One region of the Mesorhizobium sp. P2_D5 genome, then DNA from elsewhere that is predicted to be linked to it. Evidence: riboswitches for the same ligand, from Rfam matches in the RefSeq annotation. Region 1 holds a riboswitch; the other holds the start of a gene.
The links. A riboswitch is a leader RNA that binds a small molecule or an ion and turns the genes downstream of it on or off. The one in region 1 is predicted to bind cobalamin.

Region 1 (5,271 bases):
GCTGATGCGAAAAACGCCTGGCATGCCGTGTGGCGCGACGCGAAAAAACACCGCTCGCCCAATGCCGGCTGGCCGGAAGCGGCGATGGCCGGCGCGCTCGGCCTGGCGCTTGCTGGACCACGCAGCTATGGCGGCGTGCTGGTCGACGACGTCTTCATGGGCGAAGGTGGCAGCCGCGAGGCCGACAGCATCGACATCAGGCAGGCGCTGAAACTCTATCGTGTCGCCGATTATCTGCTGATCGCGCTGTTCGGTTTGGTCTCGGCAATCGTCATCGTCGCGTGATCCCGCCTGCTGGTTAAGGCTATCAGAACTCGATGCCTTGCTGCGCCTTCACGCCCGCCGAGAAATGGTGCTTGGTTACACCCATTTCGGTGACGAGATCGGCCGCCTCGACCATTGCCGGCTTGGCGTTGCGGCCGGTGACGACGACATGCAGGCCCTCTCGCCGCGCCTTCAGCGCCGCAACCACTTTGTCGAGATCGAGATAATCGTAGCGCAGCGCGATGTTCAGTTCGTCGAGCACCAGCAGGCTGATCGATGGATCGGCCATCAGTTCGAGCACTTTGGCCCATGCGGCTTCGGCTGCGGCAATGTCGCGCTTCAGATCCTGGGTTTCCCAGGTGAACCCCTCGCCCATGGCGTGCCAGACGACGCGATCGCCAAAGGCGGCGAAGGCATCCTTCTCGCCGGTGTGCCATTTGCCCTTGATGAACTGGACGACGCCGACACGCTTGCCGTAGCCGAGCATCCGCAACGCCAGACCAAAGGCGGCGGTGGTCTTGCCCTTGCCCGGCCCGGTGTTGACGATCAGCAGCCCCTTCTCGATCGTCTTGGCCGCCACCTCGGCATCCTGCACCGCCTTGCGCTTGGCCATCTTGGCGCGGTGGCGTTCTTCATCCCGGTCGGTCTTGTTGTCGATATCGGTCATTTCATTTCACCTTGAGCGGCAGCCCCGCCACCATCAGCAGCACCGTGTCGGCGACAGCGGCCACCTGCTGGTTGAGTCGGCCGGCCGCATCGCGAAAACGGCGCGCCAGTGCGTTGTCCGGCACGATGCCTTGGCCGACTTCATTGGACACGACGAACCAGGGCCCGCGCGGCCGCGACAGCACGTCCGCCAGCCGACGGCATTCAAGGTCGAGGTCGTGTTCGGCCAGCATATGATTGGTCAACCACAGTGTCAGGCAGTCGACAAGCACCGGCTGATCGTCCGGCAAAGCCTCGAGCGTGCCGGCGAGATCGAGCGGTGCGTCGATGGTCGCCCAGCCCTCGCCGCGCCGCGAGCGGTGCAACGCGATGCGCTCACGCATTTCGTCATCATAGGCTTGCGCCGTGGCGATATAGGTCCATGGCGAGGGTAGAACCGTCGCCAGGGTTTCGGCATGCGCGCTCTTGCCGGAGCGCGCACCGCCGATGATGAAGGTCAGCTTGCTGCGATCAGGCAAAGCTGTCGCGCAGGCTGGTCGCTGTGCCGGTGAAGCGGCCGCGCACCACGCCGACGACCGCGCCGAGCACCAGCCAGAACACCAGGTTGGTCACAGTGACCGCCACCACGAACTCGTGGTGCAGGCCTTCAGGGATCGGCGTCTCGAAACTGTCGGGCTGCGGTGCGCCGACAATATGCGGCGCGACGATCAGCAGGACGGCAAGGATCGCGAGCGGCAGCGACTTGCGGAACGCGATCAGGCCGAGACCCGCCGCGGTCGCCACCACGGTTGCCCACCACCAGATCTGGCGCTGCGTGAGATCGGCCGCCGGCATGGCAGGCAATTCCGGTGGCAGGCCGAGGCCCGGTGCCAGCGTGAACACGGCAAAGCCGGCCAGGCCCCAGAACACGCCCTGGCGCCAATTGCCGATGCCGCCGGCGAATTCGGAAACCGCGACCAGGATCAGCGCAAAACCGATGCCGGTGACGATATTGGCGACAACGCTGAAGGCGAAACGCTCGAAACCGTCGGCCGGTGCCCAGCCTTCGTCTTCCGCGGCCGGAGCGGCTGCTTCCGCCGGCGCCGGGGCGGCGGAGCTCATCGCATTCCCCGCCGGAGCGGCTGTGCTCATGGCGCTGGTATCGGTTGCGGCAGGAGCGGCATGGTCATGATGGTGGCCGCCGCCGGCCTGTTCGTAGACTTCCGCCTTGAGGATCAGCGGCACGGTGGCATAGGCCTGCAGGCAGGCGAGAACGACGCCGGCCACGAGCCCTGCGATCGCCGCGATGAACACGACGTTGCGAAACAGGTTCATGATGTCAAATCCTCGTCAGTGGCAGGGAAACGCCATCGAATGGCGATAGTCGTGAGCCGCATTGTGGACCGCATCGATATGCGAGAAGCCGACAAAGCCGACGACGAAGATGCCGAGCAGCGCCACGAGTGCAAGCTGCATGAAGCGCGACTGCGAGGAGACGGAGGCGCCGAGGGAGACGGAAGCGGTAGTCATATCTTGTCCTTTCACCCTCCACCCGAGGGCATCGAAGTCAGTTTCCTGTCGCCGGCAGGTCTCCTGGCTCGCGGATCAGCGCCCTTCCCCACCTTCCCGAAGAGAAACCTTCAGTGGCATATGGAGAGGACTACCGCACACAGTTGCGGGGGCAGCCACGGCATTGGGCAACAAGTCCGCCCGCACCGCATTCCCTCTTGGCTCCAAACGGAACCGACGACAAGCGCGACTATAGGGAAAATCGCCGCGACCGGCAAACCAAATTCCGCCGACAACCAGCGCGATTGCGCCATGCAGATAAATCGGCTCTCCGGCACAACAATTGACAATTCCCATAGTCGGGTGTCGGCTGACAAATCCACAGGAAGCCAGCCATGCAGCCCATTGCCAGCGAGCGCGATCCCTACAACGGCCTGACCCGGGCCGAACCGACGCTGCCATCGTCGGCCTATTGGGATGCGGACAGTTATCAGCGCGATCTCGACGCCATCTGGTACAAAAGCTGGTTGCTCGTCTGCCGCCAGGCCGACCTTGCGCAACCGCTTTCATTCCGCACCTTCCGCGTCGGCACGCAGGAAATCGTCGTGCTGCGTGACGAAACCGGCGAACTGCGCGCCTTCCACAACACGTGCCGCCATCGCGGCTCGCAGCTTTGTCAGGAAAGCGAAGGCCGGCTGAAGGCGCGGCTCATTACCTGCCCCTACCATGCGTGGTCCTATTCGCTGCGCGGCGACCTCGTGCGCGTGCCGTCGAAGTCGCTGCCGGAAGGCTTCGACAAGGCCGATCATCCACTCTATCGCGTGGCGCTCTCGATGTGGCGCGGTTTTGTCTTCGTCAATCTGCAGGAGGACGCCGCCGGCTCGGCGGAAACATCCTTCGACCCAGCGTCCGGCAGTCTCGCCAACTGGCCGCTGGAAACGCTTGTTGCCGGCCATGTGCTGCGCAAGGTGATGAACTGCAACTGGAAGATCTTTTGGGAAAACTTCAACGAGTGCCTGCATTGTCCGGGCGTCCACAAGGACCTGTCGCGGCTGGTGCCGATCTATGGCCGCGGCCTGATGGGTCGCCACGACGATCCCGAATGGTCCGGCCACGCCGACAATGACGCGCCGGAGTTTTCCGGCGGTCTGCGCGCCGGCGCGCAGACATGGTCGCGCGACGGCCAGGCGCATGGGCCGGTCTTCACCGGCCTCACATCAGCCGAACGCGCCGCCGGCCAGACTTACGCCACCAACCTGCCGTCGATGTTCATCGTCGGCCATGTCGACTATATCAGGACCGTGCGGCTGGTGCCGCTTGGCCCCGAGCAGACCGAGCTTGTCGCCGAATGGCTGTTTTCGCCCGAGGCGCTTGGTGCAACCGACATCGACAACATCGTCGCCTTCGGCAAACAGGTGCTGGAGGAGGACGCAGGGATCTGCGAGGTCAACCAGAAAGGTCTGCGCTCGATGCGCCACGCAGCCGGCGTGCTGATGCCCGAGGAGTACGACCTGCACCGCTTCCACAACTGGATCCGCGAACGGCACGCAGCGGTTATCCCCAAGCCCTGAAGATCACAGCGATTTCGGCAGGTATCGCCAGGTCACGAAGCCGCAGACCGCCGCCAGCAGGCCGAGCGTGACGAACACCGAGCCCAGCCCGAAGAACGCCAGCACCACCGAATAGACCAGCGGCGGCGTCAGTTCGGAAAAGTCGAGATAGGTCCGGTAGACCGCCGCCATCTGCGACCTTTCATAGGATCGCACCGAGCGCATGAAGGCGGTCGAGCCCAGCGCATCGAGCGCGATGGTGAAGAAAGCGCCGCAGAGCAGCAAGGCGCCGGTGAGCAGCGGCACGGTTTGGCCAACCGCACCCGCCGCCAGCAGCATGGCCGACATGGCGAAATAGGCAAATGTCATGGTTCGGCGGCCACCGAAGCGCTTTCCCGCCTTGCCCCAGAAAATGGCCATGAACAGCAGCGCATTGCCGGCCGAAACCAAAAGACCGCCGGCCAGCTTGCCCTCGCCGGTGATGACCATGAACAGCGGCCCGTAGACGAAGAACGTCGTCCAGAAACAGGAGCGGCCGAAGGCGATCAGCCAGGCCAGCCGCAACCTGGGCTGGGCGACGAAGCGACCGATATTGGCGAGCGGATTGGCCGGCCGCATCTTGCCAGGGCGGATCGATGGGTTGTCGCCCAGGCGGTAGGTCCAGAACAGCGCCAGCAAGGCCAGCGCGAACACCGCCACCGCACCATGCGCGGCGTAGATGCCGAAGCGCGTGTAGAGGAAGATGCCGAGCGTCGGCCCGCCGGTCCAGGCCAACATCGACCACGCCATGCGCAGTGATTCGGCCTGCATGAAATCGGTCTTGCGGATGTGGTCCATGATGTAGAGGTTGAGCGTGATCGACAGCGCGCTGGCGCCCATCACGCGGCACAGCATGCCGGCCAATTGTCCGGCAAGCGTATGGGTGACGAAGAACAACGCGCCGATGGCCAGCAGGCAGGCGCCTGCCGTGTAGACCCAGCGCCGGGCAAAGCGTCGGATCAGCATCGGCATGAACAGCGTTACCGACAGGCCGAGCATCGCCACGATGGTGTAGAGGATCGAGACGATCTGCTCGTTATGCAGGATCTCGTAGGCCTGGATCGGGATGACGCTCGACACCGTGGCGCGGGCGAAGGATTCGACCGCATAGAGCGAGGCGAAGGTGCGCGCGTCGGCCGGCCGCAAGGCCGGCAGCCAGACCGGGTGGCGCACATGGGTGGACATTGCTTCCCCAAAGCAGAATCAGCGGGTCAAATCTGCCGTGGTGATTCCTGCGCGGGTAACAGGAAACCGACGCCTATCC
Region 2 (5,271 bases), on a different contig from region 1:
TCCGGCGCTGGCCAAGGGCGACATCACATTCATCGAAAGCGAGGGCGACACCGTCGCCTTCACACGCCGCGCAGGCAATGAGCAGGTCGTCTGCGTCTTCAATCTGGCAGCCAAGCCAACCAGGATTGAGCTTGGCAACCGATCGCTGCAACCTTTGCCGGGACACGGATTTTCGGGGCAGGCGAGCAGCGGTTCCATACAGCTCAACGGCTACGGCGCCTGGTTTGGGCGCATCGACTGAACTTCAGATCACTTGAATTTCAAATCACTGGGAGGAAACCAATGGCCGATGTCACGCTAAGACAAGTGAAGAAGTCCTACGGCAATCTGAACATTCTCCACGGCATCGACCTCGATATAAAGTCGGGCGAGTTCATCGTCTTTGTCGGCCCGTCGGGCTGCGGCAAGTCGACATTGCTGAGGTCGATCGCCGGGCTGGAGGAAATCACCTCCGGCGAACTCAAGATCGCCGGCGAGGTCGTCAACGACGTGCCGCCGTCGAAGCGGGGCATCGCCATGGTGTTCCAGTCCTACGCGCTCTACCCGCACATGACGGTGTACGACAACATGGCGTTCTCGATGAAGATCGGCAAGGAGAACAAGGCCGAGATCGACCGCCGCGTGAAGCAGGCCGCGGAAATCCTGCAGCTGACCAAATATCTCGATCGCCTGCCCAAGGCCATGTCGGGCGGCCAGCGCCAGCGCGTCGCCATCGGCCGCGCCATCGTGCGCAACCCGAAGGTGTTCCTGTTCGACGAGCCGCTGTCGAACCTTGACGCGGCGCTGCGTGTCGCCACCCGCATCGAGATCGCCAAACTCAAGGAATCGATGCCCAACACGACCATGATCTACGTCACCCACGACCAGGTCGAGGCGATGACGCTGGCCGATCGCATCGTGGTGCTCAAGGAAGGCCATATCGAGCAGGTCGGCACGCCGATGGACCTCTACAAGAAGCCCGGCAATTTGTTTGTCGCCCAGTTCATCGGCTCGCCGGCCATGAACATCCTGCCGGCGACCATCGACAAGACCGGAAACCCGACCGTCGTCAGCCATGTCGGCGGCCGCAAGGCAAGCGTGCCGATCGCAACGCCGGCTTCGGCAAAGGGTGCCGCGGTGAGTTTCGGCGTGCGGCCGGAAGATCTGATCATCGCCAGCGGCACGGAGTATCTGTTCGAGGGAACGGTCGACTATGTCGAACAACTCGGCGAAGTCCAGCTTGTCTATGTCGACATCGGCCGCGCCGAGCTGCCGCTGGTGACCAAGCTGCCTGGCAATGTCGAGGTCAAGCGCGGTGCGACGCTGCGGCTGAGCGCGGACGCCAACGACCTTCACATCTTCGACGCGGACGGGCACTCCTTCTCGCTCCGTCAGCCGGAAGTAAAGGCGGCTTGAGACAGAACCAAGTCTCGACACGAAAAGAGCGGCGGGCCAGGCCCGCCGCTCTTTTTTGGAAATCAACTTCGGCTGTTAGCGATTGCCGAAGAGGTCGCGGTCGGCGCTCTGAGGGGCGGACTTCTCTACGTCACCCGACGAATTGAGCAGCTTGCCGACGAAACCACCGCTGTTGCGGATCGAGCCCGTTTGAGAGTTGTCAACCGAACCGACGGCAGGCTGGTTGGCGCCATTCGAACCGTAGTTGTCGCTGGCGGCGAAAGCGCTGCCGGAGATCGCCACGACGGCGGCGGCAGCAAGCATGATCTTCTTCATTTCAAATCTCCTGAATTCTGGATTTCGCCAAGACGGCGGGAGAGCCCGCCGCCTTCTGGGAATCGGCTGTTAGTTATTGCCGAAGAGGTTACGGTTGCTACCCTGGGCAGGCGTCTGAGCAGCCGGCTCCGACTTCTTGGTCGAAGCAGTGTACGAGCTGTCGACAGCAGCGGTGGCTGCCGGGGCATTCGAACCATAGTGGTCGCTGTTCGCGAAGGCGCTGCCGGAAATGGCCAGAAGGGCGGCGGCAGTGAGGATGATCTTTTTCATTTTTTGGTACTCCAGTATTTCTTATTTTTGCCGTCCGTCTAGCGGCGTGTCTTGGGAAGAAATCGCGTCGTTCGGACAGCCCCGATGTGGGAGAGCCATCCAGCCATTTCCAATCACGAAGTTGTTCCGCGTGGACCAAGAATCCACCACTTGAAATTGCGCCAGGGGTTTCCACACTCAATGTTTTTCTAATTCATATCAAAGAGTTGTACGAAACAGGTACCCCGATCACCAACTGTGTCGGAGGCCCAGCGTTCACAAGTCCTGCACGCACAGTCAACAGAAACGAACCGTTCGGTTCGATTTTAGCGGCAGCTAATAGTCACTTTTCGATACCGTTAACCTTTTCTGCTTCCTGGCAAGGGGTCGGTTTCGGCGAGATTGGAGCCGGCTATGGTTGCCCAAGAGAAAGGCTTCCGCTTCGCGATCACCGACCGGAACGTTTCGCAAGCGTGTCGCGCCGCATGGATACGATGTCGTTTTCATGCCGATGACGCGCCCGCGATCGTGATTAGATCATGTCATCTCAGGTGCCGCTTCGTGACGACGAGGCGGAGAATTGGGAAGCCGGTCAGAATCCGGCGCTGCCCCCGCAACGGTGGTGGAGTTCAAGTCGCAACGGGAGACCACTGGGCGTCAGCCTGGGAAGGTGTCGCGATGGTCCGCAAGGACAACTCCAGAGCCCGGAAACCAGCCCGAGATGTCTAGACTCGACTGATCGCGGTGGGCGGTCAAGAGGCGGATAGTGCATGTCCGGCGCATCGCCGGCCTGCGTCCAATCCTTCCTCCGTCACCACCAGTTCAGTCCTTAGAAACGAGGACAGGACATGGATGCTCGCAACGACATGCTGAGGCTCTTGAGTGGCCGGCGGCAAGGCTTTTCGCTAGGACAGCCCTTCTACACCGATCCAGACTATTTCAAGCTCGACATGGAGCTGATCTGGTATCGCGACTGGCTGTTCATCGGTCATGATTGCGAGCTGCCGAAGCCGGGCAGCTACATCACGGCGCAGATTGGCGACTATCCAGTCGTGCTTGTCCGCGACCAGAAGGGCAATATCAACGCCTTCCACAATTCCTGCCGCCATCGCGGCAGCCGCGTCTGCAATTCCGACAAGGGCACGGCGGCAAAGCTGGTCTGCCCCTATCACCAATGGACCTACGAGTTGGACGGAAGGCTCTTGTTTGCCAGGCAGATGGCCGACGGTTTCGACAAGAGCCAGTTCGGCTTAAAGCCCGTCGCCTGTGAAAGCGTCGGCGGCTACATTTTCATCTGCCTGGCCAAGGAGCCGGCGGATTTCGCACCGATGCGCGCGATGATCGAGCCCTACCTTTTGCCGCACCGGCTGCGCGAGGCCAAGGTGGCGTTCGAATCGACCATTGTCGAGAAGGGCAACTGGAAGCTGGTCTGGGAAAACAACCGCGAGTGCTATCATTGCGCCGGCAATCATCCGGAGCTCTGCAAGACTTTTCCAGAGGCACCCACGGTGACCGGCGTGCAAGGCGCCGACAGCGACCCGGAAATGCTTGCGCACTGGGCGAAATGCGAAGCGGCCGGCCTGCCGAGCAAATTCCGCATCGATCCGGCCGGACAGTACCGCGCCACCCGCGCGCCGCTGCTGCGCGATGCCGTCAGCTACACGATGACGGGAAAGCGTGCGGTCAAGAAGAACCTGTCCGACAGCGTTTCGACCGACCGCATCGGTTCCTTGCTGCTCTATCACTATCCGACGACCTGGAACCACATTCTGGGCGACCACGCCGTCACCTTCCGGGTGTTGCCGATCAGCGCCACGGAGACCGCGGTGACGACCAAATGGCTGGTTCACAAGGATGCGGTCGAAGGCATCGATTACGATCTCGACGAACTCACCCACGTCTGGACCGAGACCAACGACCAGGACCGGCGGATCGTCGAGGAAAACGCCTTCGGCATCCTGTCGCCTGCCTACGAGCCCGGCCCTTATTCGGAGCTGCATGAGGGTGGCGTCATCCAGTTCGTCGAGTGGTACGCGTCGTTCATCGGCCCGCGCCTTGCCGAAGGCGGCCGGCCGGCGCTGCGCAGCGTTGCATAGTGCATGTCGCCCAAAAGTGCGCAGCGGTTTTGGGAACTCGACATGCACAGGGCAAGAGTGAGGACAAGAGGATGAATGCGATGACGGATCTCGGCCTCTATCGCCATCTCGACCAGATGACGCCCTGGAACGACCGGCTCCAGGTGCTGGAGGTGATCGGCGTCAGCGACGAAGCGCCTGATGTGAAGACCTTCACCTTCCGCTCCGACAACCAGACCTGGTTCCGCTACAAGCCCGGCCAGTTCGTGACGCTGGAACTGCCGACCGCCGACGGGCCGCTGATGCGCACCTATACGCTGTCGTCGTCGCCATCGCGGCCGTTCTCGATCGCGGTGACGATCAAGGCTCAAGCGGGCAGCATCGGCACACGCTGGATGTTCGACCATCTGACGCCGGGCTCGCACGTCAAGGCCTATGGGCCGACAGGCGACTTTTCGCTGCACAGCCACCCGGCCGCCAAGTACCTGTTCATTTCAGCCGGCTCGGGCGTGACGCCGATGATGTCGATGCTGCGCTGGCTGAACGACTGCGCGCCATGGACCGATGTCGGCTTCGTCAATTGCGCGCGGCGCCCGGAAGAGATCATTTTCCGCAAGGAACTCGAACTGCTCGGCAGCCGCATGCCGGGCCTGTCGCTCGGCTTCATGATCGAGGAGCGGTCCAGCCGCGAGGGCTGGTTCGGCCATATGGGCCGCATCGACGCGATCCGGCTGCCCTTGCTGGCGCCCGATTTCCGCGAGCGTGAAATCTTCTGCTGCGGCCCCGATCCCTTCATGCGCGCCGTGCGCGGCATGCTGGACGCCGCCGGCTTCGACATGACGAAATACCATCAGGAGAGCTTTGCGGCGCCTGTCGTGGAGGAGATCCCGGCACCATTCACCTCGCCGGCGGAAGACGGCGCCGCGATTGTCGTCGAAGCCGCGACGCCGATCCGGTTTTCGCTCTCGGATGTCGAGGCCGAATGCGTCGCCGGCCAGACCGTGCTGCAGACGGCTCGCGCCTCGGGCGTGCGGATACCCGCCGCCTGCGAGTTCGGCCTCTGCGGAACCTGCAAGGTGAAGAAGGTCGCCGGCGATGTCGAGATGAGCCACAATGGTGGCATCCTCGATCACGAAATCGACGACGGCTTTATCCTCGCCTGCTGCTCGAAGCCGCTTTCTGCGCTCGAAATCGAGGCGTGACCGCCGGGCGATGCCAAGGCTCAGAACGACGACAC

Region 2: another riboswitch for cobalamin. It lies ahead of AC1DYW_RS03530 (aromatic ring-hydroxylating oxygenase subunit alpha); the one in region 1 lies ahead of AC1DYW_RS31235 (CbtB domain-containing protein).

The regions. Positions count from the first base shown of each region.
Region 1 is NZ_JBFUEE010000011.1:58,632-63,902, forward strand. Features, by position in the region: gene cbiB (adenosylcobinamide-phosphate synthase CbiB) at 1-285, shown strand, start outside; gene cobO (cob(I)yrinic acid a,c-diamide adenosyltransferase) at 308-931, opposite strand; gene cobU (bifunctional adenosylcobinamide kinase/adenosylcobinamide-phosphate guanylyltransferase) at 933-1,448, opposite strand; gene AC1DYW_RS31230 (CbtA family protein) at 1,441-2,244, opposite strand; gene AC1DYW_RS31235 (CbtB domain-containing protein) at 2,260-2,439, opposite strand; cobalamin riboswitch at 2,476-2,672, opposite strand; gene AC1DYW_RS31240 (aromatic ring-hydroxylating oxygenase subunit alpha) at 2,814-3,989, shown strand; gene AC1DYW_RS31245 (MFS transporter) at 3,993-5,192, opposite strand.
Region 2 is NZ_JBFUEE010000001.1:720,832-726,102, reverse strand. Features, by position in the region: gene bglA (beta-galactosidase BglA) at 1-241, shown strand, start outside; gene AC1DYW_RS03545 (ABC transporter ATP-binding protein) at 283-1,395, shown strand; gene AC1DYW_RS03540 (DUF680 domain-containing protein) at 1,471-1,710, opposite strand; gene AC1DYW_RS03535 (DUF680 domain-containing protein) at 1,780-1,980, opposite strand; cobalamin riboswitch at 2,492-2,693, shown strand; gene AC1DYW_RS03530 (aromatic ring-hydroxylating oxygenase subunit alpha) at 2,808-4,055, shown strand; gene AC1DYW_RS03525 (FAD-binding oxidoreductase) at 4,136-5,236, shown strand.